2 regions of the Shewanella sp. JNE2 genome follow, and region 1 is predicted to be linked to the other one. Evidence: riboswitches for the same ligand, from Rfam matches in the RefSeq annotation. Region 1 holds a riboswitch; the other holds the start of a gene.

Region 1 (16,239 bases):
ATTGCTCAACGCTGTACCGCTTAATATGTAAAATTGATCCTTAATGTTATTTATATTTGCGTTGTAAACACTCTTTGTAGAGCGACTTCGGCCGTGTAGGCCAAAGCTTTTGAAGGCGTGATCTGCTCGCTTGTTTTGACTTATTGGGCATTTTCTCCCAAAAGGCGCAAAATGGTCACACTAGGGGGAAGGCTGTCGGGTTGGTTAGGTGCGTTTGCATCAGAGATGTCCCTGAGCAGAATAATATTAGAGCGGCATGTTATTGCGGCTTTAGTGAAAATAGCAGCAATGTCACTTAAATTTACGTGACTTTGCTGCATCAGTAAAAGGTGAAGTCACCTTTAGTGTATGTCAGGTAAGGTATCCCTTTGCCTGGGTTTGTCGAACGGGCGGTCTTGCAAAATGCAGCGGCCGTTTAACCCATTTTTTAATAGACGGGCTAAATAAAAATGAATGATTGGTCTATTGATGATGCTCGTGCTGGGTACAATGTTACTCACTGGAGCCAAGGTTTTTATGGGATTAGCGATCAAGGTGAGGTGACAGTGTCGCCGGATCCTAAAAATCCTGAATACAAGATTGGCTTAAATGAGCTAGCCAAAGACATGGTTAAAGCGGGGGTCGCTTTACCTGTACTAGTTCGTTTTCCGCAGATCCTGCACCACAGAGTGAACAGTTTGTGCCAAGCATTCGACCAAGCGATACAGAAGTATGAGTATCAGGCGGACTATTTGTTGGTTTACCCGATTAAAGTTAACCAACAACAAACCGTGGTGGAAGAGATCCTAGCGAGTCAGGCATCAAAAGAAGTTCCGCAACTGGGTTTAGAAGCGGGCAGTAAGCCTGAATTGATGGCTGTGCTCGCGATGGCACAAAAAGCCAGTTCAGTGATTGTTTGTAATGGTTATAAAGATAACGAATATATTCGCTTAGCACTGATTGGTGAAAAGTTAGGCCATAAGGTCTATATCGTTTTAGAGAAACTGTCTGAGCTTAAGATGGTATTAGCTGAATCTAAACGTCTGGGCGTGACACCGCGTTTAGGTCTACGAGCGCGTTTAGCGTTCCAAGGCAAAGGCAAGTGGCAGGCGAGTGGCGGTGAAAAGTCGAAATTTGGTTTATCTGCAGCGCAAATTTTAACTGTGGTTGACCAGTTAAAACAAAACGATATGCTGGATTCGTTACAATTGCTGCATTTCCATTTAGGTTCGCAAATTGCCAATATTCGTGATATTCGCCAAGGCGTAAGCGAAGCGGGTCGTTTCTACTGTGAATTACGTGAGTTGGGAGCAAGCGTTAATTGCTTCGACGTGGGTGGTGGTTTAGCGGTAGATTACGATGGTACTCGCAGCCAAAGTAATAATTCGATGAATTATGGCCTCACCGAATACGCCAACAATATCGTTAATGTATTGACTGATATCTGTAATGAATATGCGCAGCCTATGCCACGTATTATTTCAGAGTCTGGACGTTATTTAACGGCACATCACGCCGTATTGATCACGGATGTGATCGGTACAGAGGCTTACCAACCTGAAAATATTCAACCGCCAGCGGAAGAGTCCCCCCAGTTATTGCACAACATGTGGCATTCATGGTCTGAGATCAGCGGCCGTGCTGATCAACGCGCTTTGATTGAGATTTATCATGATAGCCAAAGTGACTTACAAGAAGCGCAGTCACTGTTTGCTTTAGGTCAGTTAAGTTTGGCTGAACGTGCGTGGGCTGAGCAGGCCAATCTACGTGTTTGCCATGAAGTTCAAGGGTTGTTGAGCACTAAAAACCGTTATCACAGACCGATTATTGACGAACTCAATGAAAAGTTGGCTGATAAGTTCTTCGTAAACTTCTCGCTATTCCAGTCATTACCAGATGCTTGGGGTATTGATCAAGTGTTCCCTGTATTGCCGCTTTCGGGATTAGATAAAGCGCCAGAGCGCCGCGCTGTGATGCTGGATATTACCTGTGACTCTGACGGTATTGTTGATCAATATGTCGATGGTCAAGGGATTGAAACCACGCTACCAGTACCAGCATGGAGCGCTGAAAGTCCATATTTGATTGGTTTCTTCCTTGTGGGAGCTTATCAAGAAATTTTGGGTGATATGCACAATCTTTTTGGTGACACCAACTCAGCGGTAGTTCGGATTGAAGAGAATGGTGTCACGAATATTGAATCTGTGCTAGCGGGTGATACGGTTGCTGACGTATTGCGTTACGTTAACTTAGATGCAGTGGCCTTTATGCGCACTTACGAAGAGTTAGTGAATTTACATATTGAAGAAGATGAACGCGCACAAATTTTAGAAGAACTACAAGTTGGCCTTAAAGGTTACACTTATTTAGAAGATTTTTCTTAATTTTTAATGTGTTAAATTAAATCAGCCTAGGGTGACTTAGGCTGATTTTTGTTTTTATAAGGGAAAGATTTTCGCTTTTATTGCAGTCTGAGTCGTGTAAAATCCCGTTGTTCTAGGATTAAGTAAAGGATGAGTGACGATCATGAGGTCAAAGAGTTGATGTTTTTCGAAGGTTCAGAAAAAAAGCTCGAGATTATCGTGACCCCAGTTGCGGCTAATTTACGCCAATTGGATTTATCTTTTTGGTCATCCTTAGTGCGATGCGCCAATGCGGATATCCTTTCTACGCTGAAAAGTAAACACTGTGATGCTTATTTACTCAGTGAATCTAGCCTGTTTGTTTGGGATGATAGAATTTTAATTTTAACCTGTGGTAACAGCATGTTAGTCAATGCTGCTTGCTATTTTATTGACAAGTTAATGGTCAATAATATCGCATTAGTCAGCTACCAGCGCAAAAATGAATACCATTCCCACTTGCAAAACAGCACCTTTGCCGATGATATTGTTCAATTGCGTCGACTCATCTCTGGCAAGGCGTTTCGTATCGGACATTTAGACTCACATCACCATTATTTTTTTTGCTCAGAAGGGCGCTATCATGCCCAATCGGACGATAATACCTTAGAGTTGCTCATGTACCATATTCGGGGCGAGTTTGCCGACTATCTTAACGGTGAGGTACAAACCAAATCCGAGATTTGTGCGTGGCTTGAATTGGATAGAATATTTCCTGAATTCACCTTTGATGCTCATTTATTTGAGCCATATGGCTTTTCAATGAATGGACTTTGGGGGAAGTATTACATTACGTTGCATATTACGCCCCAGGCTGGACAAGCGTATGGCTGCTCCTATGTGAGTTTTGAAACTAATCTTGATTTGTCACTATATCCCTACGCTGTGCTCGAGCATTTGTTAAGCGTGTTTTCCCCTGTGAGTTGGGATGTGATTGGGTTTAACCATCCTATCGAGACACAAGTATTTCCTGCACATTTATGCTTAGGGAGTTGTTCATTAACGACCGAGCAAGGTTATAACATTCGTTTTAACCACTATCAGCAGTGTCAGATTGAAGTACTGATCCCTGAAGTCATGTAAATTATTGGTATTTGTCTTTTTGGAGAATACCATGGATTTTTTGTTGATATTTTTATCTTTTGTTGCCATTGAGAAAGGCTAAGATTTTTTATTTTGCGTGGTAAACTCATCCCATTGATGCGATAGCTTTTTGCTGTAATAAAAGTGATTGCCATGATTAGACTGCCCGTTTGCTTAAGGAATTCCCCATGACAGATCTCAGTGATATCCGCCGCGAGTATGCTAAAGGCGGCTTAAGACGTGCCGACTTACCGCAAAACCCGATGGACTTGTTTGCACTGTGGATGACACAGGCGAGGGATGCTGAGCTTAGCGATCCCACTGCAATGTGTGTGGCAACTGTGGATGAACAAGGTCAACCTTTTCAACGGATTGTGTTACTTAAGCGTTTTGATGACACAGGTTTTGTGTTTTTCACTAACTTAGGCAGCCGTAAGGCACAGCAGATCGCAGCCAATAATAAAGTCAGTTTACATTTCCCTTGGCATCCTTTGGAGCGCCAAGTATCGGTGCTTGGCGAAGCTCAGGCCCTTTCTACTACTGAAGTACTTAAATACTTTATGACTCGGCCTAAAGACAGCCAAATTGCCGCATGGGTATCGCAGCAATCGAGTAAACTCAGTGCCAGACAAGTGCTTGAGGGCAAATTTTTCGAAATGAAGGCTAAGTTCGCTAAGGGGGATGTGCCCTTGCCTAGTTTTTGGGGGGGATATCTTGTCAGACCCAAGAGTATCGAATTTTGGCAGGGAGGAGAGCACAGATTGCATGATCGTTTTATTTATACTCGCGATAATACTCAGTGGATTATCGATCGTTTAGCCCCATAATCGGGTCTGAAATCTTGTTTCAGATATTTGATGTGACGAAATAGTCGAATCGCGGAGCCACTCTAGGTTGAGTGATTATGATTAAGTCGCCATTGTTTAAGTCGTTATTATTGATTGAGTATCCAAGTATTGAGTGATTATAAAATTTGGGTTGATGCCGACGCTTGCCCTAATCCTATCAAAGAAATACTCTTTCGGGCGGCAGAGCGAAAAGCCTTACCCCTTGTGCTAGTCGCAAATCAGATGATCCGTGTACCACCATCGCCTTATATCAGCCAAATTCGAGTGGGGGCGGGGTTTGACGTAGCGGATCAATATATTGTCGATCATGTTAAGCCTTCGCATTTAGTGATCACGGCGGATATTCCTTTGGCCGCCTTAGTGATTGAAAAGGGCGCTTTGGCACTCAATCCCCGTGGTGAGTTGTACACCATCGATAACATAAAACAAAAATTAACGATGCGGGACTTCATGGAAGACTTGAGAGGTTCTGGCGTGCACACTGGTGGTCCAGATTCGTTCTCACAAGCGGATAAACAGGCTTTTGCCAACAGTTTAGATAAATGGTTAGTGCGAGTTTGAGTCATTGTTTACTGGTCGCTAATAGAGAAAAAGAGTATCTTTGGTGATCATAAATGGATGTAAATCACGATTAATTTGCTTGAATATAGCGTTTAAACTGACTCTTTGAGGGCTGATGCAATGAACAAATGGATTGGAATTTCGGCATTGTTAACCATGGTGAGCTTTAGCTGTGCGGCACACTGGCAAGTCATGGAGCAAGATTCACGAGTCAGTTTTATCTCATTAAAAAAAGGTGATATAGGTGAGATACATCACTTTAAGCAACTCAAAGGTACGCTAAAAGATAATGGGCAATTTGAGTTAGTGATTCCGCTTACGAGTGTGTCAACAGGTATTGAAGTCCGTGATGAACGCATGCAAAATTTATTGTTTGAAGTGTCCTTATATCCAGAGCTTAAACTCACTTCGCAGGTAGATAGCAAAATGCTAAAGGATTTAGCGGCGGGGGAAACTATCGTCACAGATATCGAGGGTAAAATTGCTTTTCATGGTAAAGAGCAAACTAAAACATTCTCGGTAATGTTGACCAAAATCTCCGATAATAAACTGATGGTTAGCAGCTTTCAGCCGATAATAATCAATGCTAATGAATTTGGTTTAGTCACTGGTGTTGAAAAATTGCGGGATATTGCAGGGTTGTCTAGTATTAGCCAAGCCGTTCCTGTGTCTTTTGTACTAACCTTAACGCAGTAACATCAATAAGATTGGCGTAGATCAATATGTCTGCTGTGAGACTTAAGCTAAGGTGTGGTAGCAGCTGACATTGATGAATAAAAGCAATAGGTTGAGTTTTGAACGTGTTAGTATTTTGACTAATATTATTAATTTAGGTTGTATTGACCTTAAGTTCATGAGTGTTAAGGGTAAAAAATGGTCACTGATAAAGATGGTTACATGCATTTGATCCAGTATTTGACTGAGCATCTTGGCATATTTGAACTACCTGATACTCAATGTGTTTCCGATGACACTGTGATGGAGTTATTTGAAGAGCAGTTGTCAGCTCAAATCATTATGGTTTGTGGCCAACATCCTTCGTTATCTTTTACTGAGCGAAATACCATTATTCGTGAAGTGGATGCCATAGTATACGATCTAGAGGAAATCCTTGCTTCGGTTGCTAATCATAAAGCAACGCCTTCTCAAACCTTGTTTGTGACAGAATTCTCTGGATTGATTAAGAATTTATTCGATCAAGAAATTGCCAAGCTGCCTAATCGCTAAGCGATATAGCAAAAGTATAAAAACAACGCACAATACCTGAACATCAACATAAGCAGATAAATAATGACCTTATCTATCTGCTTTATAACGATGAATTTATGGCTTATTTTCAACGCCAAGCCAAGCGGCTAATTTCGTGTCATCAATAATCGATAGTGCGACGGTATCCTTTGGTGCTGGTGTGATGGTTAACTCCCCCATCATTAATTCATCCCGTCTAAACCAATGTAACGGTAAGGTTTGTCCAAGTGGATACTGTTGCAACTGTGCCTCAAATTGCCCTGTGACTTGAAGATTGTCCGCGGCAATTAATACATCTCCTGCGCTTAAACCTGCAAGATGGGCAGGGCTGCCTTGGGTAACAGTCACTATTTTTAAACCGATTGGTGCGGCTTGGGTTTTAGCACCAAAGGCTATTTCATAACCTTTGGCTTTGACCCCGCCTACATCTTGCGCGCCTTGGCTGGCCCGAAGGGTAAGTTCGACGCCAAATTTAGCAAGTAAAGGAGCCAATGGAATGTCGTCGGTGTTATTTAAATAGGCGAACAGGTCGTGACAATCACGCCCGAGTAAGCGCTCAACAATCTTTTGATGGCAATCATCTGTGGTACCACGGTTTTGCAGCGCATATTCTTGCCATAGAATTGTCATCACATCATCGAGAGTGTGCTTGCCTTGCGTCTCGCTTCTTAAGGTTAAATCGAGATACAAAGCAAACAGTGCGCCTTTAGTGTAATAGCTGATGATGGCGTTTTGTGCATTTTCATCCTGTTTATAAAACTTAGTCCACGCATTAAAGCTTGAATCTTTAATACTTTGCTTAAAACGCCCCGGACTACGGTAAACGCGGGTGAAGGTTTCACTCAGCATATCTAAATAGCTTTGTTTATCGACAAGTCCCGCTCTGTAGGTCAGAAAATCATCGTAATAAGAGGTTATCCCTTCATAGGCCCACAGTTGCGATGTGTAGGTTTCTGTTTCGAGTCGATAAGGGCGGAAGCACTCTGGTTTAATACGTTTCACATTCCAGCTGTGAAAATACTCGTGGCTACATAAAGATAAATAGGTGCGATAGTCATTATTGATGGGCGCATCGATTGAAAGGGGTAAATCTTTGCGAGAACACATTAATGCAGTAGACGCTCTGTGCTCTAAACCGCCAAAACCATTGTCTAATACTGTGGTCATAAACAAATAACGTTTGAAGGGGGCAGGTGTGCCAAAGAGGTTAATTTGGCACTCACAAATGGCCTTTAAGTCTTGGCAAAGTCTTGGCATACAAGCGCGATGGCGGCCATTGAGTACGATATCGTGCCGCACGCCACAGGCATCGAAACTCCCTAGGATAAATAATCCCATCTCTACGGGATGATCGATCAGTTCATCATAATTTTCGGCACTGAATTGACCAAAATCAAAGTCATCACCACTGGTGCGGCTCATGCTGGTCGCGACGCGCCAGTCACCTAACGCTAATTCTGTGGGAGGCAACAGAGCGACAGTGTGAGTTTGATCTTCAAAACCGTGTGCCGATAAAAAAACGCTACTGCCATTAAAGAAACCGTGGGTCATGTCCAAATGTGCGGTGCGCACCGATAAATCCCAAGCATACACTTGATAAGTCAGAATAATTTCGTTGCTATTATGGTCAACCGACCAGGTTTGCTTATCTAATTGGGTGAGTTTAAGTGCTTGGCCGTTTGCATCCTGAGCCTTGAGTTCAATGATATTTTTGGCGAAGTCTCGCACCATATAACTGCCGGGCAGCCAAGCGGGTAGGCTGAATATTTGCACTGCGTTGGGCTTAGATACCGTCATAGTGACCGCAAATAAATGGGCTTTCGGATCAACGGGGATTATCTGGTAATGGATCATATTTATCCTGCAAAACCTGAGTGTTTTAATGGTGGTCATGCTGCCAAAAATGCCTGCAACAGGCAAATGAAAAGCAAAATATCTGCAGACACAAAGTGTTAAATTGCTAGTATACTATGCCAACTAACCCAAGGAGGACGCCCCATGGCCGAAGAAACCATTTTCAGTAAAATTATTCGTCGTGAAATTCCAGCGGATATTCTATATCAAGATGAATTGGTTACCGCTTTTAGAGATATTTCCCCTAAGGCGCCAACCCATATTTTGATTGTGCCAAATCATTTAATTCCAACGGCGAACGAGATGAAAGCCTCTGATGAGCCGGCACTGGGTCGGATGATGACAGTTGCTGCAAAATTAGCCGCTGAGGCTGGCATTGCGAAGGATGGTTATCGTCTGATTATGAACTGCAACAAGCATGGTGGACAGGAAGTGTACCATATTCATATTCACCTCGTGGGCGGAGAACCACTGGGTCCCATGTTGAGCCAAGGTCAATGAAGGTCAATCCCGAGTTTTTTCCGCTGACCCAAATGGCGCAGCGGTTTGTGGAACAATTAGCCCAGTGTCGTCGCCTCGGTTTAGCTGTTCTGGAGGCGAGCGAGCATCATGTGTTGATTGAATTGCCTTACAGCACTGAATTAATTGGTTATCCAGATACTGGCGTTATCCATGGTGGGGTTATCACGACCTTAATGGATACCGCTTGCGGCAGTGCAGTTGTGAGTGCTATTTATCAAAAATATCAATCATTAGAGATTTCTCCCACCCTCGATTTACGGGTGGATTATATGAAGCCAGCGCAGCCTAATAAACCTGTGTATGGCTTCGCTGAATGTTATAAGTTGTCTTCTAATATTGCCTTTACCCGCGCAATTGCTTATCAAGACAGTATCGATGATCCCATCGCCCATGCGGTAGGTTCTTTTATGCGGATCAGCCCTGAAATGGTCGGAGATGCATTTAGACAAGCACTTATGGGGGAGACAGTATCTGTGCTAGGTGGGAGTGGTGAGCAAAATCATTCTGCGTTAGCAGAAAGTGTTACTCAAAACCCCCAAGTAAAAGCGCCTATCGATGTCCAAGGCATCGTTAAACGCGCGACCGAGCTTAATGATTTTGGCCATTTACTTGAGCATGTTCCTTATGCCAAATTCATTGGTATGAAGGTTGAGCGTTTTGGTGATGAACTGATTTTTAAACTGCCCGCCAAAGCCGATAATATCGGTAATCCTGTGTTACCTGCCATTCATGGCGGCGTGATTGCAGGCTTTATGGAAATGTCGGCAATAGTGCAATTAATGGTATTTATGCAAACCGCCAAAGTACCTAAAGTTGTTGATTTTTCAATCGACTATTTGCGTGCTGGCCTGCACAAGGATAGCTTTGCTGAATGCCGAATTACCCGTCAGGGTCGACGAGTTGCCAACGTGAATATTGATTGTTGGCAAACTAATCGTAAACAACTTATTGCCACTGCTCGGGCACATTTTTTGATAGATTAAGTGATAGTACTCCCCGCTGGGCGACTCATTACCAAATGATTAAGCATGAGTTCAGCTTCTGTCGATGAGTATTACTGCCAGTCAAAGTGGGCCATATTTGCCCAATACTTTATCGCTAGATAGGGAGAACAACATGAAACATATCTACACAGGGTTAATCATGGCTGCAGCGCTTACGCTTGGTGCTTGTGCCTCAAATACGGCGGGTATTTCGGTAAGCTCACAAGGTGAGACTCGTGTTGATAGTAGCAGTTTTGCTCGTAAAATTGCGATCGAAAATATTGATGCGCGCCGTGTAGGTGATTTAATTCAAGGCTCTGCATTGATTGTGAGTAAAACCTCTACCGATATGCGCGTGCAGTATAAATTCACTTGGTACGATGCCAGCGGCTTTACTATTGAAGATGAGGCAACAAGCTGGAAATCGGTGAAATTGCACGGTAAACAGCAATTGCAGGTGTCGGCTGTGGCGCCGAACGCCCAAGTGGTGAAATTTGACGTTTATGTGCGCGAGACCTATTCAAATTAGATTGGTGCTTGCTTTTGTAGAGTCTGTATCGGATTTTCTACATTTTAGAAATAAAATATATTTTAAAAAGACTTACTCTTTTTGGCATAAGTCTTTTTATTTGTATCAAATACAATGTGTTAATACCAATCGTATTAAATATCTGTTCATTCAGCGGGAGTTCAACGCGCTTTAGACAAGGCGAAGGCTTGAAGGCATAGTGGTGCTCTGTCAAAAGCCTTAAACGCAGTATAAAGCGCGTTGAAACCCGCCCTTCGGGAGCCACACAGGCATCCCACTCCCGTGTTGCATTGACTTAAAAGGGAATGACCATTTCTGCGTCAATGCGCCTTGGATTGAGATGCCTGTGAGGCTCTGAACTGATTAGATATTTAATGTGATTGGTATAAGTCATGGTTTGTTATTAAGTTTTATGATGCTGAGTGTAAACGTTGCGATAAATCATCCACTTTTAACAAAAAAGGGGGACAGCAAGAGAAGATCCGGACTTTAGTCCTAAAAATATTTCGCGGTTGAGCACTACTATCTGCATATTACCACATGAGGATAGACCTATGACGGCTCATATTAATGCGCAACCTACTGATTTTTCTGAAACTGTAATTATGCCGGGCGATCCGCTGCGGGCTAAATATATTGCTGAAACCTATCTTACTGATGCCGTAGAAGTCACTAATGTTCGCAATATGCTGGGTTACACAGGTTATTACCAAGGGCAACGCATTTCGGTGATGGGCCATGGTATGGGCATTTCATCTATGGTGCTCTATGGCCATGAGTTGATTAATTTTTTCGGCGTTAAACGTATTATTCGTATCGGCAGTTTAGGGGCGACCCAACAGCATGTTCAAATGCGCGATGTGATTTTAGCTCAAGCCGCTGGCACGGACTCACCCACTAACGCTAAACGCAGCAGTGGCTACCAAATGGCGACCTCGGCGACTTTTTCTTTACTGCATAAAGCCTATACCAAAGCCAATGAAAAAGGCATTAGCGTGAAAGTTGGCAACGTGTTTAGTGGCGATCTTTATTATGATCCCGACGAAGATATGATCCCTGCGCTCGAGCGTTTCGGAGTGTTGGGTATTGATATGGAAGTGGCAGGACTTTATGGTTTGGCACACCAACAGGGAATTGAATCCTTAGCTATTCTGACGGTATCGGACCACTGTTTAACGGGTGAAGAAACAACGGCGCAAGAGCGTCAATTATCTTTCAATAATATGATCGAACTCGCCTTAGAAACCGCGCTTAATTAGGGTTAACGCTATCCTTTGTATCCTTAGCATTTCACCGATGGAATGACAAAATGAATAATAAAATCACTTTAACTGCAATTAGTTTTCTCGCTAATTTTATAATGGCGGGCTTTGCCACTCAATTTGGGATGCTGATTGAGCCTATTGCAGATAAATTTTCAGCAAACGTGAATGACGTTGCTTCCATATTCTCCTTGCTTAATGGTGGCGCATTGGCGGGTACTATTGCTGCCTTTTTCTTTATTGAAAAATTAGGCATCAAGCGAATTACCATAATTAGTTACAGTCTAGTGGCAGTGTGTGCTGTGGCATTACATCTCACCCATTCTCTACAAGTCGTGATGGTAGCCATGACCTTAATTGGTTTTTGCGGCGGTATGGGGTTATGTATTGCCGGTACAATAGTGGTATCGGTGTGGCAAGAGAAATTACAAAGCACCATGCTAGTCGTACAAGATGCCACGTTTAATATTGCGGGGGTTATTTTCCCTTTAATCACAACGTATGCACTCACAAGTTCATTGTCATGGAGTTACAGTTACTTAGCTGTAGGTCTCGTGGCGTTGGGAACCGTGATTATTACCTTATTTACTAATTTTTCGTTATGTGAGCAATCATCGACTACTGAAGATAAGCAACAATCGGAATGGAATTTTGGCATTATTAGCGGCGGTGTGGGCTTATTTTTAGGCATGTTGGCGCTGTATACATTTTTAACGTGGGCTCCCTTATTCGTTAAGCAAAAATTTAATATTCCATTTGAAGACGCGGGCAATATTATTACTCAATATTGGTCAGCAGCACTGATTGGTGCATTAATTTCGACGCTGATTGTGACGCGGGTAAAAATTCACCATTTTTTAGTCGCAATTATCGGCCTTGCTATGATCATCACCTTTATGATTGTGACGACCGATAAGCTTAATTGGGTAGGTTATTTAACCTACGGTTATGGCTTTGTGTGCGCAGCCCTATATAACGCATTTATTGCTTATGGCGTGTCCTTTGTTAAAAAAGCCAGTAGTAAAAATGTGTCCTATATTCTGATCAGTGGCAGTACTGGCGCCATGTTTAGTCCCGCCATTAGCTCATTCTTTGAGCGCATAATCGGATTACAAACTGTGATGTATGTTATTCCACTGCTTTATGTTGCGATATTTATTATGTTGATTGTTTCAGGTCGAATGAAGCCTGCAGCGGCCTAAGATCCATTTGCTAAGTTAATTGATTTGGTCCACTTTCGCGAATGAATAACCTCGAGAGTGGGCTTTTTTAATTTTGCTATATCGCAGCTTCAACGAATTGTTTAAGGGCATTGAGATCTTTAATCCTAATCCCTTCTTTGTTGCGTTCAATCAGGCCACGTTCCTCAAGTAGCTGTAGCGCACGTCGATAGACCCGATCTGTTGTACCAAATCGCTCCGCCTCTAAATAGCGTTTACTAAAGCCATCGACGGGTAAATCATTTAAATATTCATGGTAAATATCATATGCCACGTTATAGCTGATGGGATAAAGCAGTCGCCGGGTAAAAATATCGACGGTGTCTTGGTAGTCAATAGCAATGGCACTGGCGAAAAATAACGCAAGCTGCGGATGTTGCCCAAGGGAGCACTGCAGTTTTTCGGCGCTAATGATCATGATTTCTAAGGGTTCATTGGCAATAATATCCAACTGACAGTGATACTGAGTAAAAAACTCCATCTCACCAAAAAGTTGCGAATCACAATCGATAGTCCCTAATTGAAAACATCGACCATTTCTGGCGGTATGGCCAAGTGATACGCGCCCTTGTTTTACCAATACCAGTGAGGCCATGGCTTCACCTTGTGTCATTAGATGAGCGCCTTTTTTAAGCATTTTAACTTCGCTGATACAGCTTAGTATCACCGCTTCAATAAGGGGATAGTCTTGCTCCCATCGCTGGCTATAACGTCCTTTGGCTAACGGTTTTAGCTGCATTGAGTATGATCCTCTTATCCTGTTCAAAATCGCGGTCTTCTATAACATTATCGTGAGAAGTGGTCAAATGAGCTAAAGGATTTGAGCTGCGACGGTGGGCATTTTTGCCCTGACGTTTAGCATAAGACTTTTAACATTGTGCTGAAAGACAAGGTTTTAGTGACATTTAAGGATATCGCAGGCACAAGTGTGTCTACTTTATTATTTTCGTCATGTATACTAAGCGCCGCCAAGGGGTGTTTGCAGCGAGTTCACTTTAACTCTAGTGACTGCAAACTGAGATGTCATCAGACGAACCCTTAGAACCTGATCCGGCTAATACCGGCGTAGGAATGGGCCAATCAACAGCACACTTCTGAATCGCTTATTCGTTGCCGGATCTCAAACATTATATTTGAGGTCCTATGTTTAACAGTAAAAATCACATTTCTAGCATATCCTTGAAGCGAGCACCGTTGGTCTTAGCCATTGCCGCCGCGCTCAGCACCTCTGCATTTGCACAAACCGATGCTATCGATAAACCCGATCCGAACACTGAGATGGAAATCATGGTGGTGACGGCGGATTTTCGCAGTGCCAGTTTAGAAAAAATGCCTTCAAGCATAACCGTTATCGATGCCCAGCAAATTCAAGATGAAAGCGCACAGCACTTTGAAGATGTGCTTAATTCCATCGCTAACGTTAATTGGTCAGGTGGCAGCTCGCGGCCGAAATATTTTCAGATCCGCGGCGTGGGTGAGCAAGAGCAATATCAAGGCGCACCTAACTCATCGGTAGGCTATATTGTTGATGATATTGACTTATCTGGTATCGGCATGGTGTCGAGTATGTATGATCTACAACAAGTCGAAGTGCTGCGTGGGCCACAGGGGACACGCTACGGCGCCAATGCCTTAGCGGGATTAATTTACTTAAAAAGTAATGATCCAACCGATGTGTTTGAACATGGCGCAGAGGTGTCTTTAGGCAATGACGATCTGCAAACCTTTAGCGGTTTTAGCTCTGGACCATTAACGGATTCTGGTAAGTTGCTGTACCGTGTGGCGCTACAGCAACATCAGCAAAACGGTTATCGCGATAATCTGTATTTAGGACGTGATGACACCAATGGCCGTGATGAATTTACGGGTCGCGCTAAATTACGCTGGTATGCAACCGATGATTTGCAACTGGATTTAACCCTGCTACATGCCAATTTTGATAATGGTTATGATGTGTGGAGTTTAACCAATTCACCAACACAGACGACCTCGGATCAGCCTGGCGTTGATAGCCAGCGCACCACTGGTGTGGGTTTTAAAGCGACTTACTCAGGTGCAGAGCAGTTTGAGCTGACATCACTTACCTCATTTGCCAATACCGATCATCATTATAGTTACGATGGCGATTGGGCTAACCCAGATTATTGGTCTGGGAAACAATGTGATATTTATGATGCCGATTGGAACTCAATTGGAAAGTTGCATTGTGTGTATGATGCAACATGGTCAAAAGTTGGTGAAAGAAAAACGTTTACTCAAGAATTACGTCTAACCTCAAATGATGCAGGAAAAATATTTAACAAGTCGACTGATTGGTTATTTGGCATTTATTTTGCGAATTTGCAAGAAGATAACGGTTTGGTTGACTATGCAAAATATAGTAATGGTGGTTTGAATCCTAGCTTTAAAGAAAGAACTAAATATTTGGATTCAACATATGATGCGAAAAATTATGCGATGTTTGGTCAACTCGATATTGATATGAGTAATGATTATTTACTGTCTCTTGGATTGAGATTAGAACATCGCTCAAGTGATTATAGCGATACAAATCTGGATGTTTTTTCACCATCAGAAACAATGTGGGGTGGTCATCTCGCATTGAGTAAAGCTTTTAGTGAACAGCATAATGCCTATATTCGAGTTGCCAAGGGATATAAAGCGGGTGGTTTTAATATGACCTTACCTGCGAATTTGGCGGATAAAAAAGAATTTGATACTGAAACTTTATATAACTACGAATTAGGCCTTAAGTCAGCATGGCTATCTGGAGTTCTCAGTACTAATGTTGCTGTTTTTTATATGGATAGGCAAGACCAGCAAGTATCTGCATCTAAAAAAAATCCTGAAGATATGAGTGAGTTTATTCTTTTTGTAGATAATGCTGGAAGTTCAAAAAACTATGGTCTTGAAATTGATGCTAATTGGTACATCGATAGTAATTGGCATTTATATTCTAGCGTTGGCTATTTAAATACCGCCTATGGTGATTATAAGTATGAGGTGGGTGAAGATGAGTTTGTAGACTTAACCGACCGAGATCTGGCCCATTCCCCCCATTTTACCTACAGCATAGGCGGGGCCTATCGTGCTAACTCAGGTTGGTTTGCCAACTTGAATATGAGTGGCAAGAGCGAGTTTTACTACTCAGACAGTAACGACTCCCGCTCTGAACCATATACTGTTGTGAATGCGCGGCTTGGTTATGAGGCGAGTGCTTGGTCGGCTTATTTATGGGGCCGTAATTTATTTGATGAAGAATATGGCGTTCGTGGTTTCTATTTTGGTAACGAGCCCGATAATGGCTGGGCAGAAAAACAATATATTCGCTATGGCGATCCGCGCCAGATTGGTGTGACCTTTAACGTCAAGTTTATGTAGTGGTTTGAGCCCTAGTCTCGGACTAGGGCTGTCGCTTATCTAACGCAAATAAATATCAAGGAATTAAAATGAAACTGACCGCAGAAATTAGCATGTATCCCTTCAATGAAAACTACCTCGATCCGATCAAGTGGTTTATTGGTCGCCTGGACAGCTATCCCAATATTGAACGCGTGACCAATGCGATGGCAACTCAGGTATGCGGCGAATATGTAAATGTGATGACCATGCTGGTGACCGAGATGCAAGCCGCCCATGAGAAATGGGGCAAAGCCGTATTTGTCTGTAAGTTTATCGGCGGTGAGCTTAATCTCGCCCACAGTGAGTAATGTAATATTATCTTTGCTAGCACCTAGCACCTAGCACT
Region 2 (16,239 bases), 340 kb from region 1:
CCCGCTTGACGTAACGGCGTGAGTAAATCATCAAGCCCCATTTTAAAATCAATTCTTTTCATCGCAACTGTCACTAACTGCGATTTTGAAGCCCTTATTGCCTCAAGCATCACTTGGCTATTGCTAAATTTTCCCGTTCCGGTAAATAACCGTGATTCAAATTCCACATCGGCAATCTTTAACATATTAGCCTCCCGCCACTGCTGAAAAAAGTTCTAATTTATCTTCATTTTGGCAGAGAATAGATTGCCAGCGATTGCGCGGAACGACCTCAGCATTCAACACGATAGCAACTGAATCGAGCGCAATATTTTGTGCGAGGATCACAGCCTCTAGTGACGTCGGTTCAGATAACAACTGCGGGATATTGTTTATGTGAATTAAAATCATATCAAACCTCAAGACTATCTTTATTTGATGATAGATAAGCCCCTTTGGGACCACACACATCACAATGGGGATCCCGCGTTAATACAGCCGCTGTCCATGAAAGTGATTTAGCGTCAAAGCGCCAAAAACGCCCCAACAAGGCATTTTTCGGTTCATCGCAACCGCTGTCCACACTCAGCAAGAGTTGCATCGTCACCAAGGATTGCATTGACGCCATCACACCCACGCTGGGGCCGAGTACACCTTGGGCACTGCAGTTCTGCGACACTCTTGTCTGTGCGGGGAAAATACAGTGATAGCAGCCGCCAGAAGGGAGCTGCATTTGATCGACCGCGAACAATTGACCGCTAAATGCTGCAATTGACGCACTGACTAAAGGCAAAGCAGCTTCGATACAGCAGCGATTAATGGATTGGCGAGTCGCAAAGTCATCTGTGCAGTCAAGCACTAGCACTCTTTTCCCCTGTTGTTTTGCCAGTAAAACCTCAGCGAAGTGATGAGCTGATGTCTCAGCACTAAATGCAGTTTCATGGGCAGTAACAGTGCAATGCGGCGCTAAGCCTTTGAGCTTTTGCTTGGCAACTCGCGCCTTATTGAGTCCAATATCGGTATCGTTGAATAACAATTGTCTTGGTAGATTCGATACTTCAACCTTATCCATATCGATTAACGTCAAGTTGCCAATACCAGCGCAAGCCAGATATTGCGCCGCCAATTGCCCTAAGCCGCCAAGACCGATAATCGCGACACAGGCATCGGCCAGTTGCAATTGCCCTGCCTCCCCCACTTCTGGCAATAAGACTTGCCGAGAATAACGGATGAAATCGGCATCGCAGAGTGTATGAGCGCTTTGTGTACCGTCGCAAAGAACCACTGGGTGAGAAAGCGATTTGTTTTTACTCATATTTTGCATCCAACTTATGCTTTACATCAAACTCATGCTTTACATCAAACTCATGCTTTACATCAAACTCATGCTTTGCAGCCAGTTCTTCAGACAAGCTGCATTGCTCCCAAGCTTGGCTCAGCTGTGCAAACGCTGCGACTGGATCCTGAGCCTCGGTTATTGCGCGCACCACAGCAATATTGCCCACCCCCGTGGCTTTCACCTTTGCCAGATTATCTAAATCGATGCCGCCAATGGCGACCAAGGGATAATGGTCTTGGAGTAACGCCACATAGTGTTTAAGTTTTGCGAGCCCTTGGGGCGCCGAAGGCATTTGCTTCGTCGTGGTTGGGAATATATGCCCAAGCGCTATGTAGGATGGCGAGTATTGATGCGCCAGTAGCAACTCAAAATAACTGTGGCTGGATATACCTAATGCGAGCCCTGCCGACTGAATGGCCGCTAAGTCGGTAACGGCGAGATCTTCTTGGCCTAAATGTACCCCAAAGGCATGGTATTTTATCGCTAACTGCCAGTGATCATTGATAAAAAGCTGAGCATTAAAATGCTTACCTAAGGCAATGGCCGTTTGAATTTGTGCTTCTAATTCAGAGCCAACCAACTCAGACTTACCTGACTTAGATTTGCCAAGCGCAGACTTGCCTAAATCAGATTCGGCTGGCGCTGCACTAGATAACTCGCTGATGTCGGTTTTTATCCGTAACTGCAGGGTTTTAACACCCGCAGCTAACAAACTCTCCAGCATGGTTAAGTCACTCACCACGGGATAAACACCAAGATCGGCATCGAGAATTTTAAAACCGTGGGATGAGATGCATTGAGCTGGCGTCGAGGCTATTCTTACTACCTGAGCGGTTGCCTGATCTGTTGCAGATAAAACCGTCTCAACTAAATCATTAACAATATCAATGTGTTGATTGAGTTTATGACTAATAAAATTGCCATCACACAGCCTTATCTTGGCATAGCGGGACAAGTCATTGGGCCACCCCGTACGGGCCAACGGCCCTGGACCTTGCCCTAAGCCAATCGCCGCGCTTAAGCCTTGACTCACGTAGGCTTTGGCAACCACCACCGCATCTTGCAATACAAAACCTTGCGCTAACACGGCGGCAATAGCCGATGACAAAGTGCAGCCGCTACCATGGTTATGACGGGTATTAACCCGCTGGCTTGCTAACCAGAAGCACCCATTTTGATGTAGCTCAGAGCTCGCGCGTACTTGATGGCAAACCAGATAATCCTCGGCAAGCCCATGATCCCAGCCGTTGCTATCGAGAGTGCTAACATGAACGTTAGCCTGAGTTTGAGCATGAGTGTTATCGTGAGTTTTAGCATGAGTATCATCAAGAATATCAGTGCAACCAAAGCTCACATCGCCTCCTTTAGCGAGCACACTGCAATCTAAACTCTGGGATAAAGCCTGTGCTGCAGCAGCGAATTGTGCTTTCGTTGAAACATCACTGTGAGTTAACCGCCCAAGTTCAAGCACATTGGGCGTGATAAGTTCGATTAAGCCTTTGAAAGGATTAAAATCTAAGGCTGATTTGGCCGTACTTTTTATATCCTGACAGTTATCTACTGCTAATGCATCGCCACAACTGGCGACCATCACAGGATCGACAATCACAGGCACAGATGGATAGTGGATTTTAAAACTCGCGATCCAATCTGCCAATAATGCGACTTGAGATTGATCAGCCAGTAAGCCGATTTTGATTGCTTTGGGTGGCAAGTCTGACAGTAAAGTGGTCAACTGAGCCATTAACATCGCAGCTGACACGGGCTCGACTAAAGTGACCGCCACTGAGCTTTGCGCCGTCACTGTGGTGATCACGCTGCAACCATGACAACCCAAATCTTGAATCGTGGCCAAGTCCGCCTGAATACCGGCACCGCCGCCGCTGTCTGAACCGGCTATGGTCCAAACAATCGCGGGGCGAGCGGTACTCATGGGCAATTTCCCCCCATGAATACCCTGCATAATTAGGCTTCCTCAGCTTCGGCGACGAGCTTGTCTTTAACGTGATAAATCTCGGCGCCCGAAGCGGCAAATTGTGCCGATTTTAGTGCCATGGCCGCTTCCAACTCCTGCGGCGTCTTGATAGTGACTTGCATGGCTTGGGCAGCCGCTTCAACTTGCTCTGCCTTCGTTTGTGCCGCCTCTAAACCTGCGGCATAGGCGCGCACATCTTGGGTGATTTTCATCGAACAAAATTTAGGGCCGCACATAGAACAAAAATGCGCGACTTTGGCCGATTCCTGTGGTAAGGACTCATCGTGGTAAGCCCGAGCGGTGTCAGGATCGAGCCCTAGGTTATATTGATCTTCCCAGCGGAATTCGAACCGCGCCTTTGCCAGCGCATTATCACGAATTTGCGCACTCGGATGACCTTTGGCCACATCGGCGGCATGGGCGGCAATCTTGTAAGCAATCAAACCTTGCTTAACATCTTGTTTATTCGGTAATCCTAAGTGTTCTTTTGGTGTTACATAACACAACATGGCGCAGCCGTACCAAGCGATCATGGCCGCGCCTATGCCGGAGGTGAAATGATCATACCCAGGTGCGATATCGGTGATTTGCGGGCCAAGGGTGTAAAACGGCGCTTCGCCGCAGTGAGCTAACTGCTTGTCCATGTTCTCTTTAATGAGCTGCATCGGGATATGTCCCGGCCCTTCGATAATGGTTTGTACGTCGTATTCCCAGGCGATTTTGACTAGTTCCCCTAAGGTTTCAAGCTCTGCAAACTGGGCTGCATCATTAGCGTCGGCAATCGATCCGGGACGCATACCATCACCTAAAGACAGGGATACATCGTAAGCGACGCAAAGCTCACAGATCTCACGAAAATGGCTATAGAGGAAATTTTCTTTGTGGTGACTCAGGCACCATTTGGCCATAATCGAACCGCCGCGGGAGACAATCCCAGTGACACGTTTAGCCGTCATCGGCACGTAACGAAGCAGTACACCAGCATGAATAGTAAAGTAATCAACACCTTGCTCCGCTTGTTCAATCAAGGTATCGCGAAACACTTCCCAGGTTAAATCCTCTGCTACGCCGTTCACTTTCTCCAGCGCTTGATAAATCGGCACTGTGCCGATGGGCACTGGCGAGTTGCGGATGATCCACTCGCGGGTTTCGTGGATATAACGACCCGTGGATAAATCCATTACCGTATCTGCGCCCCAACGGGTTGACCAGACGAACTTTTCTACTTCTTCCTCGATGGAAGACGTCACTGCCGAGTTACCGATATTGGCGTTCACTTTCACCAGAAAATTACGCCCGATAATCATAGGTTCTGCTTCGGGATGGTTAATATTCAGCGGAATAATCGCGCGGCCACGGGCAACTTCGGCGCGGACAAATTCGGCGGTAATCGGTTCACCAACTAAGGCACCAAAGGCTTCGCCCTTGGCTTTACGATTGAGGATTTCATCCTGTACTTCGGCGAGTGCCATATTCTCGCGGATCGCCACATATTCCATTTCGGGCGTGATAATCCCTTGACGGGCATAGTGTAATTGACTGACTCGTTTACCCTGCAGCGCTCTGCGTGGGCGGACAATGGCACTCGAACCCGCCTCAAAACGCAGATGATCTAAACCATCATCGGCGAGTCTTTGTTGGGTAAAGTCTGAGGTGGCACAGGGTAATTGCTCTGTATCCTTGCGGGCTAGAATCCAGTTTTGTCTTAATTTAACAAGGCCTAGACGCACATTGATATCGGCCTCAGGATCGGAATAAGGTCCGGCGCAATCGTACACGCGGATTGGCGGATTTTTTTCCATGATAGGCGCATCATCTGTACCGCCGACAAGGGTGTCAGTCTGCAGAATTTGTCGCATACCAACGCGAATATCGGCACTGGAACCTTCAAGATAAACCTTTTGTGAATTAGTATGTTGCAGCGGCGCTAACGTATCGATAAAGGCTTGGGCCTGCGCGCGGATTTCTCGGCGACTCGGTGCCTTAGGCACTGTTGATTGACTAGACTCAACCGATTTATTAGGCACTTTCGATTTATTAGGGATTGTCGATTCTGGCGCTGTGATGTCTATCGCATTGGCAGCTATAGCTAGGTTTTGATTTGAACTGGACATAAGCAATCTCACGTTAAAAAATGGAGTTGCTTGTCTGGAGAATTGCGTTGTTGATAGCTGGCATGGCAATCAATTTTTGTGGCCAACACTGGCTTCAAAAATTGAGTTACCCTGCTCAATAACAATTAAATCTAAACATTAAGACTTAAAGCACTGCTGAGTAAACAGGTGTTAAAGCCGTCTATTTTCGCGATTTAATGTGTGTTATTACGCTTGTTTCCTTCGCAGGTTTTAACCTGATCAGGTTCAACGGATCCCGAATAAACGGTCTCAGCCAAGAGGCACTCCGACAAGATGAGTGCGCAGTATAGACAGAAGCGGCAGCAACAAACAAGGAAAAAAACAATTAAAACCCTTAACTATCAATCCAAAATATAGATTCATAACATATTGTTTTTAAATGAGTAAATAAAGTGAAACTAACAAAGTTATAATTGGCGTGAAAATAGATCATAAAATAAAGTCACTATTTATGGGGTTTGAGCATCATTTTATTTAATCGAGATTGAATGGCATCATCAATAGCTTGATTGATTTTTTTGCCACTGCAGTCAAATGGGAAGCCTAAATTTTCGGCGTATGGATTAACTTGAGTGCCGACTTGTACCACGCGATAACAAGTATCCCCTTTACGCACAATACGATTTGGATCTAAGGGTAAATCGTGACTCGTTCTGCCAGCGAAATCATCGGCGTTAGGAACAAATAACACTTCCATCTCTGGGCTCATTTCACTCATATTCGATTTCCGGGTGAATTTATCGGCCTGTTCAATCACGAGGTCATCGAGCGCTTGCTCTCGCTGACGCTCAAAATAATGCTGGGTGAATAAACTCATGCTTGAGCTTGTCGCTATTGTGCTTTCACCTTCTTCTGCAGGCGAACTCTTAGCACCAAGTTGCGGCTTTAATTCTGTGATATCCAACGTATTCGTTGGTTTTTTTGCTATCGCTTCAGCGGGTTGTTCTTCACTTGGGGCTATTGATTGAGTTTTGTTTGGTTGAGGCTTAACTGGAGTTTGCGGGGCGGGAATAGGTATAGACGCAACAAAATTTGCTGATTCAATCTTATCCTCGGCCTTTATCTCAGTTTCGGGCTCTGAGGTTTCGGCTTTCTCTACCGCGGGAGCATAAATAAAGTAAGCCTTGATCGCTGCCACTTTAGGGCCACGGCTTTCTATTTCCTTCAATCCAAAGGGATTTAACTGCGGGCGCCACAAAATATAGATCAGTAAAAATAAACCTACATGCACTAGGAGCACAAAAAATAACAGACTTACCCCTTTATTATACGGCTGGCTTACACCGCGATCGCAAACTAACGAATCCTTATTAGTGGTAAAAGCAGGCGCTAAAGCATCATCTAGATCACCAAGATCATGTTTATGTTGAAACACAATAGAAGTCTTATCTTCTGGCAACAATATTGTCGGCGCAAGCAAAGCACCATCTGCATCCTCCTCACCCGTAGCACGGAGATCAGGTGATACAAATAAAGACAGAGCATGGGGTTGACGTTGAAAAGGCAAAATCCATCCTTAGGTTTTGTGTATACAATTGATTTCGATAGTACTTAACGTGGAACGATTGCACTTTGTCGGTGAATATTGAAAGTGAATTATCCAATAATTATATTTATTTGTGAGTGCTTGACGCAGATTAGAGGAGACAAATAGAGCAAAGTTCAACATAAATACACAAGCTCCAAGCGTAGCACTTACCCCAATACTCGATAAGATACTTGCCAGTTGAGACAATAAGACAGGAAAACGGGATAACAATTGGGCTAGAAGAGAAGCAATAAAAGCAAGCTGCATATTTAGCTTACAAGTGTACGCTTAAATATGGTGATTTATTTTGCTAACTGGTAAACTCTATTACCATCGTTTGAAAGTGCGTATCCACCATGCCAAGCCAAAGTATTATCGAGCAACAAAACTCAACAAAAACCAATACTAAATTTATGCCATATAGTACTAATGAAGAGATAGCTAACAGTGTATCCCATGGCCTAGGTGTGATCGCAGGGATAGTGGCATTGGTGCTAATGCTGCTAAAAGGCCAAGACCATCTTACGATAACTCAACTTACGGGCGTTTTCGTTTACGGTGCAAGTATCATAGTGCTTTTTCTATGTTCAACCTTGTACCACAGTGTTAGCCATTCAGGCTGGAAACATAAACTTAAGATCGCCGATCACTGTGCAATTTACTGCCTGATTGCAGGAACTTACACACCTTTGATGCTGATAAGCCTACAGGGAACACAATCGATAGTGATTTTAACGGCGATTTGGTCGCTAGCAATTGGCGGGATTTTGTTCAAAACATTATTTATTCATAAGTTTAAAAAACTCAGTTTAGCGCTATATCTGACAATGGGGTGGCTATGCGTGACTATCATAGGTGACTTAACCACAGCCATGTCAACACTTGGGTTTAACTTATTGATTTTAGGCGGACTATTTTACACCCTAGGCGTCATTTTCTATGTGGGAAAACGCATTCCATTCAACCATGCAATTTGGCATCTGTTTGTATTGGGAGGTGCTATGAGCCATTTTTTTTGCATTTACTTAACGGTTATTTAAATACGGATATTCAAGCTGATAAATTGGAATCAAAGCATCCTGCCAAGTGCTCAATTAAGGTTATTGAGCGCGGTAAATAGCGACATTAATTGTGTGGCTTGATTTTCATAGCCCACTTGTTGCCAAAGGGCAATAATACACTCCGCAGTACAAAGCCCGCCCTCTAGCTGATTGCGCCTTAATACAAAAGTGGAACCACTTTCCTTATACGGTAATGCAATTCTTGCTGCCGATTTCAGATACGAACTTTGGCGTAGCATCTTTCGAGCCTCCTGCCACGTACCATCGAGGATCACAATTTGTTTTGGTCGTGTTAATGCTGGCTTAATTAGCATATCTTGCTTGAGATTTTTCTCTGATGCCGCTGGAAATAAAAGCTTAGCCTCTTGAGAGGCTAACGCAGCGACTAAGGCTGGATCTGGTGCAGTTCTTGACCAAGGTATGCAGATAACACTTTCGGGAAAGGCCGTTATAGCGAGCCGTCCAGTATTATTTGCCCGTACTAATTCACGCTCATGGGTAAGTAAAATAATTTGCACTGTCACCTACCCTCTAAGCAAAAAGTTAACCACTACGTTTTTACAAATCATATTGATTTATTTAGTTTAAAAGCTCTTCCACTATCCGTTTTAGTAAATACGTTTCGCGCTCTATCGATTGTCCTTTATGAGGTGAATGACGCCGCACATCTTCATTATGAGCAATGGCCTGATGGATATTAATCCACTCAGGTCGCATACCATTTTTGATCTCATGGGCTTCTAAGGTAGGAGTCCCTAATCCTCGTACGCCTAAGTCGATATCAATTTCACATTGATAGCAATAGGATTCCATATGCACAACATTTGCATTTTCACGATACCATGGACGAAACTCTTCATAGCAGCCGAAGGGAGCTAATACTTTAATCGCAATAGCGCCCGTTTCTTCGCGCAATTCACGGATAAGTCCAGCTTCGACACTCTCTCCCTCATCAATGCCACCTCCAGGAAGGCTATAGTCATGGTATTTTTGAGTATAGAGCAGGAGAATATCATCACCAGATAGCACTATGGCTCGTGCTGCTCGGCGGTGAAAAACTCTCGCAGTGAGTAAATTTACCGCAGGATCTTGGGTGGATTTAAGGAGACGCATGTATGGCCCTGTCAGCGAAAAAGAGCAGCAGCTTAAACCAAAAATAACGAAAAGCGGATCAAAAAATTCTCGGTTACACCTGTAAGTCCTAAGCAAAACACCCTATTACTTGGGTTAGTCTTAGCACTGTTGCTCATTCATATGTTTAAATTCATTTTTAATCTGTTGATATTGTGTAGGCCAATTATCATACCAGTCCATAAAATCACTTGCCGTCATCGGAACTGCAATTCCATAGCCTTGACACATCTGGCATCCCAGTGTCGCAAGTACTCTGCCGTGCTCAATGGTTTCAACCCCTTCAGCGATAACGGCTAAATTAAACACACTTGCAAGGCGAATTACACCTTCGACTATCCTTAAATCATCTTGGTCAACTAACATATCACGCACAAAACTTTGATCGATTTTAAGGGCTGAGACGGGTAATTGACGTAGATAAGTTAAAGAAGAATAACCTGTACCAAAATCATCAAGGGAAAAATGCACGCCAAGACTGGCACATTCTTTCAAAATGCCAATCGCTAGCGTCATATCTTTAATTGCAGCACTTTCTAGAATCTCTAGCTCAAGGGAGGATGTATTCACATCAGCAAAATTAGCTAATGTTTGTTTTAGGAAATCATAAAAGTGATCCGCCAGTAACTGTCTGGCGCTCACATTCACACTGATATTGATATTTTTTCCACTACGATACCAACGCTGGATTTGTGCTATAGCGGTGTTGATCACCCATTCACCCAGCGGGATTTCAAGTTCACTCCCTTCAATATCAGGCAAAAATACACTGGGTGATAATAGACCACGTTGTGGGTGTAACCAACGGATCAAGGCTTCGGCTCCGATCACTTCTCCTGTGGCAAGATTCACTTTGGGTTGATAAAAAAGCACAAACTCACGCTTCGCAAAGGCTGATTTGAGCTCTTCTAACCATTTTCGTTGAGCAAGCAACTTACGATCGACGTCAGGGTCAAACATTTGAAAGCAGTTCTTCCCAGCCGCTTTCGCCATATACATAGCATGGTAGGCATGGCGTAACAGAATATCAGGATCAACATTATCTTCTGGATATAAACTCACCCCAATGCTGGCGCTTAGGCGCAAATTTTTATCCCCAATCAAGACAGTTTGATCTATTGCACATAACATTCTCTCAAGCACTTGGGTACATTCCGCCTCTGAACAAATATCAAATAGTGCCACAAATTCATCACCACCAACTCGCGCTAATGTATCTTGCTCACGCATGATCTTAGAAAGGTTGTCCACTATTGCGACCAAAAGTTGATCGCCAACATCATGACCATAATGATCATTAACGGCTTTAAAGCCATCCAGATCGAGAAAACAGACTGCGCATAGCCTGCCATCACGGTTTACTCTCGATATCGCTTGTTTAAATCGATCAAGTAATAATCTTCGGTTAGGTAATCCCGTTAAGGCATCATAATTTGCAACCTTATCTAATTCAGCTTCGTGATTTTTAAGTTGGGTAATATCCGCTTGGGTTCCTGAAATCATCAAAGCGCGACCTTTACTATCAACCTCTACTATGCCGCCTTTGCAAAGTACCCAACAATGTTCACCGGATTTCTTTTTACATCTCACTTCAAGTTCAATACTCGGAGTGAGGTGCCGTAAATGTTGTAACACCACTTTTTTCACTTCACGTTGATCTTCGCGACAAACAAATTGCGCCCAGTTTGTCGCTTTAAGCTGCATCTCACCGGTTTGATACCCTAAAATGGCTTCAAATCGCGGACTGATTTGAACTTCGCCCGTCGTTACATTCCAATCCCAGTAACCTTGATCCGAACCTTGAATGACTCGTTGTAACTGTGCAGTTTGCGCTGCTATTTGCTGTTGAAGCAGGCGAGCTTGGGTAATATCCTGCACTGTACCTTGTAACTTAATGATGCGTCCTTGTTCATCCCGCGTTGCTTGTCCCCGAGCCTTAATCCAACAGGGTGATGTATAAGCACGATAAAACTCAGCTTCACATTCATAGGGTTCGCCAGTGTCTAGACATTGGCTTACGGCATCATTAAGCTTTTGCCAACTTTCAGGGGTAAACAGTGACTGTGCCTGTTCAATGTCCAGTGCTTTTTTTGGTGATAATCCATAGATTTCAAAAACCTGCTCAGACCAAGTATGGGTATTGGTCACAAGATCCCACTCCCAGCTACCAATACCTGACAATTGCTGGGCTTGCCTTAGTCCTGCCTCACTCTTACGGATCAATTCAGCACTTTGCTCCTGTACGGTAATATCCCTTGCAATCCCAAAGAGACCACGAACTTCACCTTTAGAATCAACAACAGGGCCTTTTGTGACTTGAAATACAGCTAAACCACTCTTTAGCTGTAAGTGTTCCTTATGTGTGGTGACTTTCTTTTCTTTCAGTACAGCCTCATCTTTTTGATGGATTAATGCCGCTGATATGGGTTCAAATAATGCATCATCATTTTGACCAATCATTTCCTGCATTGATTTACCCACAAACGCTGCGGCACCTTGATTGGCAACCACATAGCGCCCTTGTAAATCCTTCACAAAAATGGCATCTGTTGTTTGTGAAACCATGGATTCAAGGAGCTGATGATTTAAGTCGGATTTTCGTAATGAGGCTCTTAGATAACCACTTAAACCACTAATAAGAATGCCGTTCACACTTAAACTAACAAACGGTAGCCAACTGAGCATCATATCAAGCGGTGACTTTTCCACATTCGAAACCAAAAAGTACACACACAGAGTCGAAATTAATGTAGCTAATAAACCTGGGGCAAATCCTCCCATAATCGCACTTAGGGATATAGGTAATGTAAAAAGCAATAATAGCAACCGTGCTTGTAATTCAAGGGTTAAATAATGGGCAAACCATAGCGTTAACAATGGGAAAAGTACGGCAATTCCATAACGGAACCAAGGACTTTGACCGAGCAAGACAGAACGAGAGAAAGTGATTTCAATGGCGCGATGTGAGGGCGCAATATGGCGATCTGGCACGGCATTCAAGACAAACAAAAAAACCAATGCGGATGTCAGTACAAAAAACACGCCTTTGGCAAGGGAAAAACGGAAAACAGTCTGTTGATCCGTAATAAAAAGTAATAATTGATCTGAAAAGTATATCCAACCTAAAGCAAGGAGAGCATAGCTTGCAACTGCAACTACAATAAATTGGAGCCGTGAAAAATTATACATTAGTTCGATATCACTCCTATTGATCAATATTAGCTAGTATCTCGACGTTCTAGATCTTCAATTCAATCTTCAATAACTGCTACGAATCGCAATCCAATTAATAGATATCAAGTAGATACAAATCAATCTACCCATGGGTTGATATTCACAATGCCATTAATCAATATTTAATCCACAAGACTAAACTTAGCAGTTTCTACTCTAAAAGCCATTAATAACAATGAATAGAGATGCAAGCAGGCTGATATTTAAACTTAAAAAGCGTTAGAAATTTGTGCAAGCTGAGACTGATAGGCGTGAATAATATAAGGAACTTGCAAATCACTTGGCATTCGCTGGTAATGGGCTATCACTTGGGATAAATAACGCTTAGCTAAATCAAGATCCTTTTTATCTAAATCCTCCCACATTAATGAACCCGTCAATGTAACTGGATGACCATGACAAGGACGTTCGAGGGTCACATGAAGCACTTCATAAAAGCGTCGATTCTCTTCTAGTAGGGTCTCAGCCTGAATAAAGAAACCCAACTTGGCTAGGGAGTGCCTAACATAATAATTATGATGCACGGGACACAAAATAAACTCTATCTGTCTTGAACCATGACGAGAGATGAGTGCTTGAACGAGTTCAATTAATAACTTACCACCCACTCCCGCAATAATAATCAAATGTGTGTTTGTGATGTCTGTTTGCTCAATGGGTAAATCAGCAGCATTTAGACAATGCACTTGCCACTGACTAATACCCAGTGTGTTTTGAGCAACACTGTGCCCAGTACTAAAGGCTTGCTTAGGGAAAAAACGTTGTAAATCTTGGGTTAACTGCAACATTAAAGGGGCTACACAGTCGACAAAATGTACCTGGTTGGCCGTATTTCTTTTAAGTAACATCATGCCAAGTAAACCATGATCACAACAACAATCCCAAATATGATCATAATGCCCTTGCACCATATGATTAATGTGTTGTAAACGCTGGCTAATTTTCACACTTATGCCCTATTACTGTGATACAAAAATAGCCGTATTTTACCTGATCCAAGCATAAACAACCTAACGGATAAAAAGGCGTCACACTATAAGACCCAACACCGTCGAGCATATAACAAAAGTATCACATCATCATTAGGTTGCATTCCCCTGAATGTATGCCTCAGTTATAGTTAATTTCTATCTAGCTCAATAGGCTAAGCATTATTCGGATATTGAATACCCTAGCTATACTCAATTAAGGAGAAATAGCTACCTAAGCCGCTAAGAACTATTAGCAATAGAAAATAACAATAGAAAATAGGAGTGAACATACATGAGTAAAGTGTTTATCGTTGCACAACAGGGAAATACACATACTGATACCATTTCAGAAGGAATGAAACTGGCTAATGTTCTCAACAAACAAGCAGAAGTTTTTGCCTACTGTTATGAATATTTCTCTGGAGCTGAATATTATAATCCCCGCTTAGCAGCTGTGGCCCAGCAAGCATTGATGAAACGTCGAGAAGAAGAAGTTCGTGAGCAGTTAAAACATATTGATGCGAGTGAAATACCACTGCATTTAGTGTGGAGTAAATCCCTCTATGAGCACGCCTGCCACCACTCAGCAAGACATGGTTTTGATATGATTATCAAAGGTATCGACAACAAAGAGCACTATCTACCGATTGACTGGCATTTAATCCGTCACACTCAAGTGCCCCTTATGCTGCTCTGTGATAATCCCTTGAATAAAGCGAACACAATTTTGATGGCAGTTGATCTCGATGCCTCAAATCCGCAAAAACAATCACTGAATGACTTGGTAGTCGAACAGGCCAAAATGCTTGCCAATGCTACAGGGGCTGAGCTGCACTTAGCCCATGTTATTCGTGTGCCACCCATACTACGTGATATGGATGTGATCAATATCCACGAAGTGACAGAGTCTGCCCATCAAAAACATGCAGATAAACTCAAGGCATTAGGGTTAGCACCGGAAAATATCCATCTGATTGCGGGCGATCCTGAGTTATGCTTATTTGAACTTTCCTGCCGTCTAAAAAGCCGTTATCTCGTGATAGGCGCTCGACAACGACAAGGATTATTAGGTTATGTTTTAGGGAATACGGCAGAAGCTATCCTCAGCCGTATGCGCAGCAATGTCCTTGTGGTGCCAAAAAATTCAATGTCAGAATCATAATGTTAAGCAGTTGTCAGCTTACTTTATAAACACAGGCTGTCAGCCAAAATGAGTATGCAGTCTTAGCTGAGGTGATATTACTGGCAGATATTGACCCGTGTAACTCAATGGAAATAAGTCATTCGCTAACAGCCCTTACTCATCGGGGCTCTTAGCAAATTGTTCTTAACACCGATGACCAGCATTCCAGTCAACTGTTAGTGCAATCATCTATTGGTTAGATTAATCTAAATAACCTTACCTAATGGTGGTTGCCTTGCAGTACAGGACCGATTTATTAGAAATACATCGTTTTACGCGTTTCGAGAGCTCGCTAGCGCACTTAGGTTTTAGGCATTTTCAGCCCTTAGCGTCACTTCGCCCATGGGTACACCGTTACTTTCATCTGCAGGTGGCAACAAATTTACCGCAGAGTATCGAACAAACTTTCTATCCTGACGGCGGTACCAGCCTACAGTTCTATTTCCCAGCACCAAGCCTTAATACAAACTCCGATGAACCTAAAGTAGTTTTTCACTGTGGTCAGAGTCTACATTCCCACGCATTTGTCCCCGGAATAGAACAAATGATCGTCCGTTTTCATCCCGGCGGTGCTTTTCATTTACTCGGAATTGCAGTGCAAGAGATTCAGCAAACAAGTTCACATACTGTAATCGAAGCCACTCAATTGCACCTACCAGGATTAAATCAGTTATTATCACAACTCGCAGACACCAATCAGCCAATGCAACGTATCGCCCAACTCGAACAGTGGTTATTACAGTTAATCAAGCCACAACTTGATAGGGGAACATGGTCTACCGCAGGGATTGTGCAAATGAGTTTACCAAGGCTTATCCAACCTCAAACCCGTTTAGAGAATTTTTATGGACAACTTGCCCTAAGCCGCCGCCAATTTGAACGCAGATTTAAACAAGAAACGGGACTCTCTCCGGCACAACTACAGCAGTTAAACAGAGTCAAAATCGCCCGCGATCTACTTAGTCAATCACCCGAACTTAATCTAGCGCAGGTGGCATTTGATTGTGGGTTTTACGATCAAGCTCATCTACATCAACACTTTGTCAGGGTGACACAGCAAACACCAGGGCAATACAAAAAACGCAAAATGTCGCAAATCTCCAATCTAACGCAACGCTAACTACTTATATTGAAGCCTCAGTTTATAGGAGGTTTTTATGTCAGAACGTATACCACACCAACAAATTTATCAGCTACAACCCGCACTATCCCAAGCACTAAATAGTTTAGATAAAGCCGCCGCTGACTCGCAGTTTCCACCATTATTGGTGCATTTAGTGAAACTGAGGGCATCACAATTAAATGGCTGCGCTTTTTGCCAGCGCATGCACGCACAGGAAGCCAGAAGTGATGGTGAAGATCAACTGCGTTTAGATCTGCTTGCCGCTTGGCATGAAATCGATGGAATATTTGATAAACGGGAACGTGCGGCTTTAGTGTGGACAGAAATACTCACCCAAGTTGCGTCGGCCCCTATTGCTGATAGTCAATATGCTCAGCTTGCCGAACATTATTCAGAGAAAGAAATAGTGGATCTCACCAGCTTAATTATTGCCATTAATGGCTGGAACCGCGTTGCTATTGCCTTCCATTTACAGCCCATCTAATTGCAATATAAAAGACGAATAAAAAGGGCACTGACTTTGGTGCCCTATTCGCTTGTATCGCTATGTTGTTAGCTTAACGTCAATGCCACTATTTTA

Evidence for each region. Region 1 has a riboswitch for thiamine pyrophosphate ahead of MZ182_RS08260 (TonB-dependent receptor). Riboswitches for the same ligand answer to the same signal wherever they lie in the genome.
Region 2: it holds a riboswitch for thiamine pyrophosphate, as region 1 does, so the genes downstream of both, thiC (phosphomethylpyrimidine synthase ThiC) here and MZ182_RS08260 (TonB-dependent receptor) in region 1, are expected to answer to the same signal.

The regions. Positions count from the first base shown of each region.
Region 1 is NZ_CP096169.1:1,823,253-1,839,491, forward strand. It holds gene speA (biosynthetic arginine decarboxylase) at 450-2,363, shown strand; gene MZ182_RS08195 (S-adenosylmethionine decarboxylase proenzyme) at 2,523-3,464, shown strand; gene pdxH (pyridoxamine 5'-phosphate oxidase) at 3,653-4,291, shown strand; gene MZ182_RS08205 (YaiI/YqxD family protein) at 4,421-4,873, shown strand; gene MZ182_RS08210 (YceI family protein) at 4,994-5,569, shown strand; gene MZ182_RS08215 (DUF3802 family protein) at 5,747-6,100, shown strand; gene MZ182_RS08220 (M61 family metallopeptidase) at 6,197-7,975, opposite strand; gene hinT (purine nucleoside phosphoramidase) at 8,120-8,476, shown strand; gene MZ182_RS21435 (PaaI family thioesterase) at 8,473-9,480, shown strand; gene MZ182_RS08235 (YcfL family protein) at 9,614-10,009, shown strand; gene MZ182_RS08240 (hypothetical protein) at 10,047-10,274, opposite strand; gene deoD (purine-nucleoside phosphorylase) at 10,564-11,268, shown strand; gene tsgA (MFS transporter TsgA) at 11,319-12,473, shown strand; gene MZ182_RS08255 (Crp/Fnr family transcriptional regulator) at 12,550-13,230, opposite strand; TPP riboswitch at 13,453-13,580, shown strand; gene MZ182_RS08260 (TonB-dependent receptor) at 13,635-15,872, shown strand; gene MZ182_RS08265 (hypothetical protein) at 15,941-16,201, shown strand.
Region 2 is NZ_CP096169.1:2,159,398-2,175,636, reverse strand. It holds gene MZ182_RS09790 (thiazole synthase) at 1-185, opposite strand, end outside; gene thiS (sulfur carrier protein ThiS) at 187-390, opposite strand; gene MZ182_RS09780 (HesA/MoeB/ThiF family protein) at 392-1,294, opposite strand; gene thiE (thiamine phosphate synthase) at 1,287-3,281, opposite strand; gene thiC (phosphomethylpyrimidine synthase ThiC) at 3,284-5,407, opposite strand; TPP riboswitch at 5,608-5,706, opposite strand; gene MZ182_RS09765 (hypothetical protein) at 5,874-6,935, opposite strand; gene trhA (PAQR family membrane homeostasis protein TrhA) at 7,313-7,996, shown strand; gene MZ182_RS09755 (DTW domain-containing protein) at 8,047-8,535, opposite strand; gene MZ182_RS09750 (NUDIX hydrolase) at 8,597-9,130, opposite strand; gene MZ182_RS09745 (EAL domain-containing protein) at 9,251-12,337, opposite strand; gene MZ182_RS09740 (tRNA (adenine(22)-N(1))-methyltransferase) at 12,592-13,329, opposite strand; gene MZ182_RS09735 (universal stress protein) at 13,646-14,515, shown strand; gene MZ182_RS09730 (helix-turn-helix domain-containing protein) at 14,760-15,656, shown strand; gene MZ182_RS09725 (carboxymuconolactone decarboxylase family protein) at 15,694-16,143, shown strand; gene MZ182_RS09720 (class I SAM-dependent rRNA methyltransferase) at 16,212-16,239, opposite strand, start outside.